3 linked regions of the Cohaesibacter gelatinilyticus genome follow. The protein of the gene in region 1 interacts with the protein of each later gene in a pairwise test. Links are inferred from orthologs where the notes say so. Each region holds a gene or a part of one and is shown in the gene's direction. Other genes may lie near its edges. The genes, in order: mdeB, nth and groL.

Region 1 (3,418 bases):
TAGTCCTGAAGAGGGTGTGATGAACTATGGAATCGAAATTGATTGGGAAAGTGGTACTCGATCAAATATATCGACAAAACCAATGATGGTAGGCCCCCATCGTGTGAACCGATCCTTTTCCTGGAAAGCGGATGAACCACGTCAGTTGATGGGAAACAATCACGGACCAAATCCTCAGGAGCTTCTGCTATCTGGCTTGGGATCTTGCATGATGGTCGCTTTTCTTGCAGGAGCGAGTGCTGCAGGGATCCAGCTGGAATCCGTAAAAATAGATTTTGACGGTGAGCTTGATTTGCGTGGCTTTATGGGAATTACCACAAACACCCCTGTTGGGTTCCCGCAAATAAACTACAAAATTCATGTAGCCGGGAATGGTACGCCCGAGCAGTTTGAAGAACTGCATCGCAAAGCAATCGCTCACAGTCCCAATGCTCAGACGGTTATCAATCCAGTACAGTTGATGGGTGAGATCATCAGCACAACGGTCACTGACTGAAGCCCAAATTCAAATAATAATTAGGATTAAGCCTATGCAAACTCGTTCGCAAAACCCTCAAGCAGATATCGATCCAGCTGAAACACAGGAATGGCTTGATGCTCTCATCAGCACCAAGGAAGCCGCAGGAGATGAACGTGCACAATTCATCCTCAAGGCGCTTGAAGAGACAGCTCGTGTGGAGGGATTGCTAACGGGAGAGCAGCCTTATTCCTCATATAGAAATACGATCTCTGTTGAACAGCAGGGATCGTATCCGGGCAACTTGGAAATTGAAAATCGACTGACATCGATCATTCGCTGGAATGCTTTGGCGACCGTGGTCCGGGCAAACGAAGCCTATGGCGGCTTGGGGGGGCATATTGCGAGCTATGCCTCTGCAGCGGAGATTTTTGAGGTTGGTTTCAACCACTTTTTCAAAGCCCGTACGGATGAGTTTGGTGGGGATCTGGTCTATTATCAGCCACATTCTGCACCTGGCATTTATGCGCGAGCCTATCTTGAAGGACGCCTGAGCCGTGAACAACTGGACAATTATCGTCAGGAAGTAGCAGGCAATGGCCTGTGCTCCTATCCGCACCCCTGGTTGATGCCGGATTTTTGGCAAGTTCCCACCGGATCTATGGGAATTGGTCCGTTGAGTGCGGTCTATCAGGCACGATATATGCGGTATCTTCAGGCACGTGGTCTAGGCAATACCGAAGGCCGCCATGTCTGGGGTGTTTACGGTGATGGAGAGATGGATGAACCGGAATCGATTGCTGGTTTGACCCTGGCCGCCCGCGAAGGTCTTGATAATCTGACCTTCATAATCAATTGCAACTTGCAGCGTCTGGACGGTCCCGTTCGTGGCAATGGCCAGGTAATTCAGGAATTGGAATCTCTGTTCATCGGAGCTGGCTGGAATGTGATCAAGGTTCTCTGGGGATCTGAATGGGATGAAATTTTCTCCCGTGACAAGGAAAATATCCTTTTAAGCCGCTTTGCAGGAACCGTGGATGGCCAATATCAGAATCTGGGTGCGAAGGATGGCGATTATAATCGTGAGAAATTCTTCAATGCCGATCCACGCAGCGCCGCCCTTGTGGAACATATGACCGAGGCGGAGATCAACAATCTCAAGCGTGGTGGCCATGATTTCCGAAAGCTATACGCGGCGTTTGCTGCTGCAAAGGCTCACAAAGGGCGTCCAACGGTCATCCTCGCCAAAACGAAGAAAGGTTACGGCATGGGTGGTGCTGGTGAATCGCGCATGATTGCCCATCAGGCCAAAAAATTGGACACCGATGCACTGTTCCAATTCCGCGACCGTTTTGAACTGCCCATGACAGATGAAGATGTCGAAAACATGCGCATCTTCACGCCTGATGCCGATAGCGAGGAAATGCAATATCTCCACGAGCGTCGCAAGGTTCTTGGTGGATACATGCCAGCCCGCGTTCGGAAGGCGCCGGAGCCGGCATTGGCCAAGGTTCCAGATATTACGAAATATGCCAAATTTGCGTTGGAAGCAAATGGCAAGGAAATGTCGACGACCATGGCTGTCGTACGCATGATGGGCGGAATGCTGAAAGACAAAGCATTCGGCCCGCGTCTGGTGCCTATTGTTGCAGATGAAGCGCGCACATTTGGAATGGACAATTTGTTCCGCCAAATCGGGATTTATGCACCTGATGGTCAGCTTTACGAGCCGGAAGATGCAGGCTCAATGATGTATTACAAAGAAGCTCAGAATGGCCAGCTTCTTGAAGAAGGCATCACCGAAGCGGGAGCATTGTCGTCCTGGACTGCTGCAGCGACATCCTATTCACTACATGGCATGCCAATGCTGCCGATCTATATCTATTACTCGATGTTTGGCTTCCAGCGCGTTGGTGATTTGATCTGGGCTGCAGCTGATCAACGGTCTCGCGGTTTTCTTTTGGGTGCAACAGCTGGACGGACTACTCTTTCAGGCGAAGGTCTGCAGCACCAGGATGGGTCTAGCCATTTGATTTCAGCGACTATTCCAAATTGCCGAAGCTATGATCCAGCATTTGCTTATGAGCTTGCCGTCATTATGGATCATGGCACCAAGCGAATGATGGAAGAGCAGATTGATGAATTCTATTACATCACGGTGATGAATGAGAACTATGCGCAACCATCATTGCCCAACGGGAGCGAAGAAGGGATTATCAAAGGTCTCTATAAGGTCGACGAGAATGGGAGTTCCGACACTAAGGCAAAGGTCAATCTGCTTGGTGCGGGTACCATTCTGCTGGAAGTAATTGAGGCAGGTAAAATCCTAGAGGCTGAATTTGATATTGCTTCCGATATCTTCAGTGTCACCAGTTTCTCGGAATTGTCGCGCGATGCAGAGCAGATGGAGCGGCTGAACCGTTATGAGCCGCAAGAAAAACCTCGCACTTCACATTTGCAAGATACTCTTGGCACCCAAATCCCAACAATTGCTGCAACTGACTATGTGCGTGCCGTTCCACAAATGATTGCACAATATCTCCCTCAGCGTTTTGTTGCCCTTGGCACCGACGGATTCGGACGTAGTGATCAGCGAGAAGCTTTGCGGGCTTTCTTTGAAATGGATCGTCAGAATATTGCACTTGCAGCAATTGAAACGTTGGTCCGTGAAGGCAAAATCGATGCAGACGTGCAAAAGCAAGCCATTGAAAGGTTTGGAATGAGCGCGGGCAAGCCTGCCCCTTGGACTGTGTGAGAAAGCGAAGACAATGACAAAGAAAATTGAATTGCGTGTACCCGATATCGGCGATTTCAATGATGTTCCTGTGATTGAGCTTCCGATCACGATCGGTGATCAAATCGTGGAAGACGACACCATTCTGGTGCTCGAAAGCGACAAGGCAACTTTGGATGTTCCTTCTCCGACTGCTGGCACCGTAGCCGAAGTGCTTTTAGGGGAGG
Region 2 (2,961 bases), on another replicon or contig:
TCACTTGTGCCTTGCCCGATCGGGCTCTCATAATCATTGGCCAATGCCGGTTCCATGATCGGCCTCCTCTGCAAAAACGAACTGGTGTCATTCTAGGAGAGCTCACAAATGCTCGCCACCCGAAACTTGCTCGAACCACGACAAGAAATTTGCGCTATTCAATTTCACGATGGCATTGGCGGCTGTTTGACCAACAACAAAGCTGCCTGCAGCGCTCGAGCGAGACTTTCGCGGTCTGGCGCGTTGAGAAATGGTCCAATCTCCAGGCTCTTGCCGTGAGAGATCAGGCATAACCGTGTCATGCCTTCCTCATCTTGTTCCTCGGTGATCAAGCGAGCCCAATAGGGATTGCACTGAAAGGATACTTCTTTGCCCTTTACAGGCATTTTGGTCAGGATCAGACTCTCACGGGTCAGCAATATCCGCTCTCGGGTCCGTGCATCGCGATAATTGATCCGAAATGCCCAATAGAGAGCCAGAAGATCCAGTCCGGCGAAACCAATGACAGGCCATGCACCAAGTGACCAGAAGTAGAGAGAAACTCCTAGCAGAACCACAAAGACAAAGATCATCAGGATCAAGAAACCTTTGGTCCCCAACGAACGATGGGGATGGAGGATAGCATGAAAGTAGATCTTTTCATTTTCTGGTTGCTTACTGGTTTCTGACAAAACACTTTCCAGTCTTTGTGCCTCATTCCACCATTATAGGTGAATTTTACGTGTTTTCCCATATCAAACTGGATCACGAAAATGTCGAAAGGCCCTGCCTATTGGGCTTTAAGGCATTTTGGCGATGATTGGCTTGTGCGCATTGCTTTGGTTCCTTGTTTCACGCCAGTCCCTATCCGAAAAGTACTTCAACTTTTCGGGGACGCGCTGTAAGACAAGAGGCGGGATGAGACCCACCAGTCATGATAGCCAGAAAGCCGGACCGATCTGATGAGCAAAAGTGCAAAGCCAGAATCATCAAAACCGAAAAAAGTGACACGACGTCGCTGGTCGCGATTGAAAAAAGCTGAGATTGTTGATCTTTTTGAACGCTTTTCCAAACAGCGCCCCGATCCACGTGGTGAATTGGATTATAGCAACGCCTATACCTTGCTGGTCGCAGTCGTGCTGTCAGCTCAAGCCACCGACGTAGGCGTGAACAAGGCTACAGGTCCGCTTTTCGCCATTGCTGATACACCGGAAAAAATGGTGGCCTTAGGCGAAGAAAAGGTCCGTGACTATATCAAAACCATTGGTCTTTATCGAAACAAGGCCAAGAATGTCATTCTGCTCAGCCAAAAGCTGATTGATGAATATTGTTCGGAAGTGCCAGCAGATCGGGATGCTTTGGTCGGCCTTCCCGGTGTTGGTCGCAAAACAGCCAATGTGGTTCTGAATATCTTCTTCGGCCAATCCACCATTGCGGTGGATACGCATATTTTCCGTCTGTCCAATCGAGTTGGACTAGCGCCGGGCAAGAATGTCGATGATGTGGAACTGGCTCTGGACAAGATCATCCCGAAGGAGTTCAAGCGCCATTCCCATCATTGGTTGATCCTGCACGGGCGCTATGTCTGCAAGGCACGTAAACCGGACTGCAAAAAATGTATCATCGCTGACCTTTGCACATTCAAGGACAAGACCTATAGCGTTCCTGCACCGATCGTAGAACTGGATTCATATGAAAACCAACAGGGGCAACCAGACAATACCGGTGAATTTACCGGCTAAACAATAGTCTGCAATTGTCGGATATCGCCAAAATCCGAAATTTGGCCGGCGATAAAAGGCTACTTTCGTAATGTCCGTGTTCCATGTTTCAAAATCCATTGGGTATATGGGTGATCGATGGTCGACCAATCCTTGACCAGCTCACCAATCCGTTCCGGATGGTCCTTGGAAACATCATTAATGAGGTTGGCCACAGATTTGCGAACATATCTTGACGGATCCGTCTTCAACGGCTCTACCAGATCGAGCATGGGTTCGGGATCTTCAATGAAGATGGGAAGATGTTTGGCCCATGGTAGACGTGGGCGTCCCCCTTCAACGGCCAGTCGACGGACATGCGCATTTTCCGAGCCAGCCCAGTTCTTCATAAAATCAAGTGCCTTTTCCGGATCGAGCTCGATATATGGCCTGACAGCATATTCCGAGGTGTTTCGTTTGGTGATCTCGGCGCATAAATCCATCGAAATATCAAAGTAATCTGTACCGAACTCCTCAACGAGCCGTGCCACCGGCATGAGCCAATACCCCTTGGAGAACATCCCTTCTTCCGTTTCGAGAGTCGGTCCTAGCGATTTGTGCAATATTTGTGAAGTTTTTTTGTAATCACGAGGCATATGAACACGCAAAGCTTGCGCCATTACAAAAACACGGTCTTTGAGTTCAAGACCATCGATTCCCTTTTCGACCATATCTGCATATTCTTCGATATTCAGCGCTTCGAAATGAGGTTTGATCGCAGTCGCAATTTTAAAAGCACAATCCCTATCAAACCAATATTTTAGTTTTTTTGCCATTTTGCTCATCCAACTTTCAAAACCGCCCGGTCATCTTGGCTCCGGAGCATATCCGGTAACCAAGATAATCTCTTCTCAATCATGCAGGCACACCATCGGCATACTGCTTCAAAAATTCCTCACTTGGCGGGATAATCTTAATAACATCAATCAGAACACCATTTGGATCGGACGTTATGAAATGTCGCTGTCCGAATGCCTCGTCTTTAATCGGCAGATGTATGACAAGGCCGTTTTGCTGTGCGCGTCGATATTCAGCATCCACATCATCAACCTCGAAATTTAAAAGAAGACCACTGACCTTCCCTCGTGCCGGTTTCGGGATCGTTTCATGGTCACCTTGCAGAATAGCGATATTCACTTTCTCATCTTCCACAGACTGCAAGTGAACATACCAGTCACTCTCGAAGCTCGGTACGAATCTGAAGTGTGTTTGATAGAAAGCA
Region 3 (3,055 bases), on another replicon or contig:
ATGTAATTGTCATTATAAATTCTTCTATCTTACATAAATAAAATATGTCTTATATTATAGACATTATGATTTATACAATATTTCCATTGATATCGACAATTTCTTCATCCCTCACCCCACATCGAATTCCCCAATAGCAGGTTTGCAGATCAGAGCTTATCGACAAAAAGAATCTTTTCCGCTTTCTTGACTTCTCATCTCAAGCTGCCTAAATGAGTATCCGTCGTTAGCACTCAATATTGGAGAGTGCTAACACACTTGTTTTTGAGGAGCAGAGTTTGCTCAGGTGCCGCTAATTGGGCTTGGGTGTTCTGCATAACAGACATAGGAAAGTTCATACAATGAAGTTCCGTCCTCTGCATGACCGCGTCGTTGTTCGTCGCGTGGAATCCGAAGAGAAAACCGCTGGTGGTATCATCATTCCAGATACCGCCAAAGAAAAGCCATCTGAAGGCGAAGTAGTTGCTGCAGGCAACGGCGCCCGTGACGAAGCAGGCAACCTGGTTGCTCTGGAAGTCAAAGCTGGCGACCGTGTTCTGTTCGGCAAATGGTCCGGCACCGAAGTTAAAATCGACGGTGAAGATCTGCTGATCATGAAAGAGTCCGACATCATGGGTATCATGGGCTAATCCGCTGAGCTTTTGCTCGTGATTGACCCGATCCGATCCGGATCCCCTCCTTATATACAAGTTATCTAGATTTCAGGAAGAGCACATCATGGCTGCTAAAGAAGTCAAGTTCGGCGCTGACGCGCGTGAGAAAATGCTGCGTGGCGTAGACGTTCTGGCCAACGCTGTAAAAACCACCCTAGGCCCTAAAGGCCGCAACGTGGTTATCGAAAAATCCTTCGGCGCTCCACGCATCACCAAAGATGGTGTTTCCGTTGCCAAGGAAATCGAACTGGAAGATAAGTTCGAGAACATGGGCGCACAGATGGTGCGTGAAGTGGCAAGCAAAACCAACGACGTTGCTGGCGACGGCACCACCACTGCTACCGTTCTGGCTCAGGCTATCGTTCGTGAAGGCTCCAAGTCTGTTGCAGCTGGCATGAACCCAATGGATCTGAAGCGCGGCATCGATCTTGCTGTTATTGAAGCTCATAAGTCTCTTGAAGCTGCTTCCAAGCCAATCAATTCTTCTGAAGAAGTTGCGCAAGTAGGCACCATTTCTGCAAACGGTGAAGCTGAAATCGGCTCCATGATTGCAGAAGCCATGCAGAAAGTTGGCAATGAAGGTGTTATCACCGTTGAGGAAGCCAAGTCTCTGGAAACCGAGCTGGAAGTCGTTGAAGGCATGCAGTTCGACCGTGGTTACCTGTCTCCATACTTCGTAACCAACACCGAGAAAATGATCGCTGATCTGGATGATCCATTCATCCTGCTGCACGAGAAAAAACTGACCAACCTGCAGCCAATGCTTCCTATCCTGGAAAGCGTTGTTCAGTCTTCCCGTCCTCTGCTGATCATTGCTGAAGACATCGAAGGTGAAGCACTGGCTACCCTCGTAGTCAACAAGCTTCGTGGCGGCCTGAAAATTGCTGCTGTTAAAGCTCCAGGCTTTGGTGATCGTCGTAAAGCCATGCTCGAAGACATCGCTATCCTGACCGGCGGCACCGTGATCTCCGAAGATGTTGGCATCAAGCTTGAGTCCGTATCCCTCGACATGCTGGGTACCGCCAAGAAAGTAAACATCTCCAAAGAGAACACCACCATCGTTGATGGCGCTGGCGAAAAAGACGGCATCGAAGCTCGCGTTGCTCAGATCAAGGCTCAGATCGAAGAAACTTCTTCTGACTATGATCGTGAGAAATTGCAGGAGCGTCTGGCTAAACTGGCTGGTGGCGTTGCTGTTATCCGCGTTGGTGGTTCTACCGAGATTGAAGTGAAAGAGCGTAAAGATCGTGTTGACGATGCTCTGAACGCTACTCGCGCTGCTGTTGAAGCTGGTATCGTTCCAGGTGGTGGTACTGCTCTGCTGCGCGCTTCCAAAGCTGTTGAAGCTCTGTCTTCCGACAATGCTGACATCGCTGCTGGCATCAAGATTGTTCTGCGTGCTCTGCAGGCTCCAATCCGTCAGATCGCTGAAAATGCCGGTGTTGAAGGTTCCATCGTTGTCAACAAAGTGCTGGAAGGCGACGATACCCTTGGTTTCGACGCTCAGTCCGAAGCTTACGTAAACATGATCGAAGCTGGCATCATCGACCCAACCAAAGTTGTTCGCACTGCTCTGCAGGATGCAGCTTCCGTTGCTGGTCTGATGGTTACCACCGAAGCTATGGTTGCTGATGCACCTGCTAAAGACGGTGGCGCACCTGCAATGCCTGATATGGGTGGCATGGGCGGCATGGGTGGCATGGGCGGCATGATGTAATCATGACGCTTGGCTAACCTAGCTAAGACTTACAAGAAAGCCGGATCGTTCGATCCGGCTTTTTTATTTGCCCCATGCCCATGCATTCTTAAGCTTTGTGCGCATCCGCGCACGTGTGGCGGCATGATGTAATCACGTAGCTCTAAGCACCTCGCTTAGATTTACGGAAAAGGCCGGATCATTTGATCCGGCCTTTTTCTTTTGCCTCACGCCCATGCGCATTTTGCTTTTGCTCGTCCTCGGGGCTAAAGCCCCTGCGGGCGATGCGGGGACGGCATGATGTAATCATGACGCTTGGCTAACCTAGCTAAGACTTACAAGAAAGCCGGATCATTCGATCCGGCTTTTTTATTTGCCCCATGCCCATGCATTCTTAAGCTTTGTGCGCATCCGCGCACGTGTGGCGGCATGATGTAATCACGTAGCTCTAAGCACCTCGCTTAGATTTACGGAAAAGGCCGGATCATTCGATCCGGCCTTTTTCTTTTGCCTCATACTCATGCGCTTTTTGCCTTTGCTCGTCCCCGCCTCTCCTGTGACCCATTCGAAGATGAAATAATGGAAACTGCCAGATATCTAAAGCGACCCTCAGGGATTGCAATCTCCGCAAGGCGCCCCACATTCAAATTTCAATGATATATTTTTTAGCTTGTTGAGGCTTTTCCATGTTTCCAGACAATCTATC

Evidence for each region.
Region 2: the proteins of mdeB (region 1) and nth interact in binary tests that used the Escherichia coli proteins (3 or more experiments, as listed by UniProt). The link is inferred for Cohaesibacter gelatinilyticus from one-to-one orthologs.
Region 3: the proteins of mdeB (region 1) and groL interact in binary tests that used the Escherichia coli proteins (3 or more experiments, as listed by UniProt). The link is inferred for Cohaesibacter gelatinilyticus from one-to-one orthologs.

Annotation. Positions count from the first base shown.
Region 1 is NZ_OBEL01000009.1:71,343-74,760, reverse strand. Bases 154-3,412 are described here. They hold mdeB (alpha-ketoglutarate dehydrogenase), read left to right. Parts: upstream 154-530; coding sequence 531-3,212; downstream 3,213-3,412. Other genes in these bases: CRO57_RS23175 (2-oxo acid dehydrogenase subunit E2), read left to right, coding at 3,226-3,412; CRO57_RS23185 (OsmC family protein), read left to right, coding at 154-496. Outside these bases: more of CRO57_RS23185, read left to right, coding at 1-153; more of CRO57_RS23175, read left to right, coding at 3,413-3,418. UniProt on the Escherichia coli protein: Component of the pyruvate dehydrogenase (PDH) complex, that catalyzes the overall conversion of pyruvate to acetyl-CoA and CO(2).
Region 2 is NZ_OBEL01000003.1:228,327-231,287, reverse strand. Bases 30-2,831 are described here. They hold nth (endonuclease III), read left to right. Parts: upstream 30-941; coding sequence 942-1,721; downstream 1,722-2,831. Other genes in these bases: CRO57_RS14960 (VOC family protein), read right to left, coding at 2,595-2,831; CRO57_RS14965 (DNA alkylation repair protein), read right to left, coding at 1,781-2,515; CRO57_RS14975 (DUF2244 domain-containing protein), read right to left, coding at 165-671. Also shown: more of CRO57_RS14960, read right to left, coding at 2,832-2,961. UniProt on the Escherichia coli protein: DNA repair enzyme that has both DNA N-glycosylase activity and AP-lyase activity. The DNA N-glycosylase activity releases various damaged pyrimidines from DNA by cleaving the N-glycosidic bond, leaving an AP (apurinic/apyrimidinic) site.
Region 3 is NZ_OBEL01000001.1:227,225-230,279, reverse strand. The notes cover bases 148-3,043. They hold groL (chaperonin GroEL), read left to right. Parts: upstream 148-717; coding sequence 718-2,370; downstream 2,371-3,043. Other genes in these bases: CRO57_RS01015 (hypothetical protein), read left to right, coding at 3,036-3,043; groES (co-chaperone GroES), read left to right, coding at 342-629. Outside these bases: more of CRO57_RS01015, read left to right, coding at 3,044-3,055.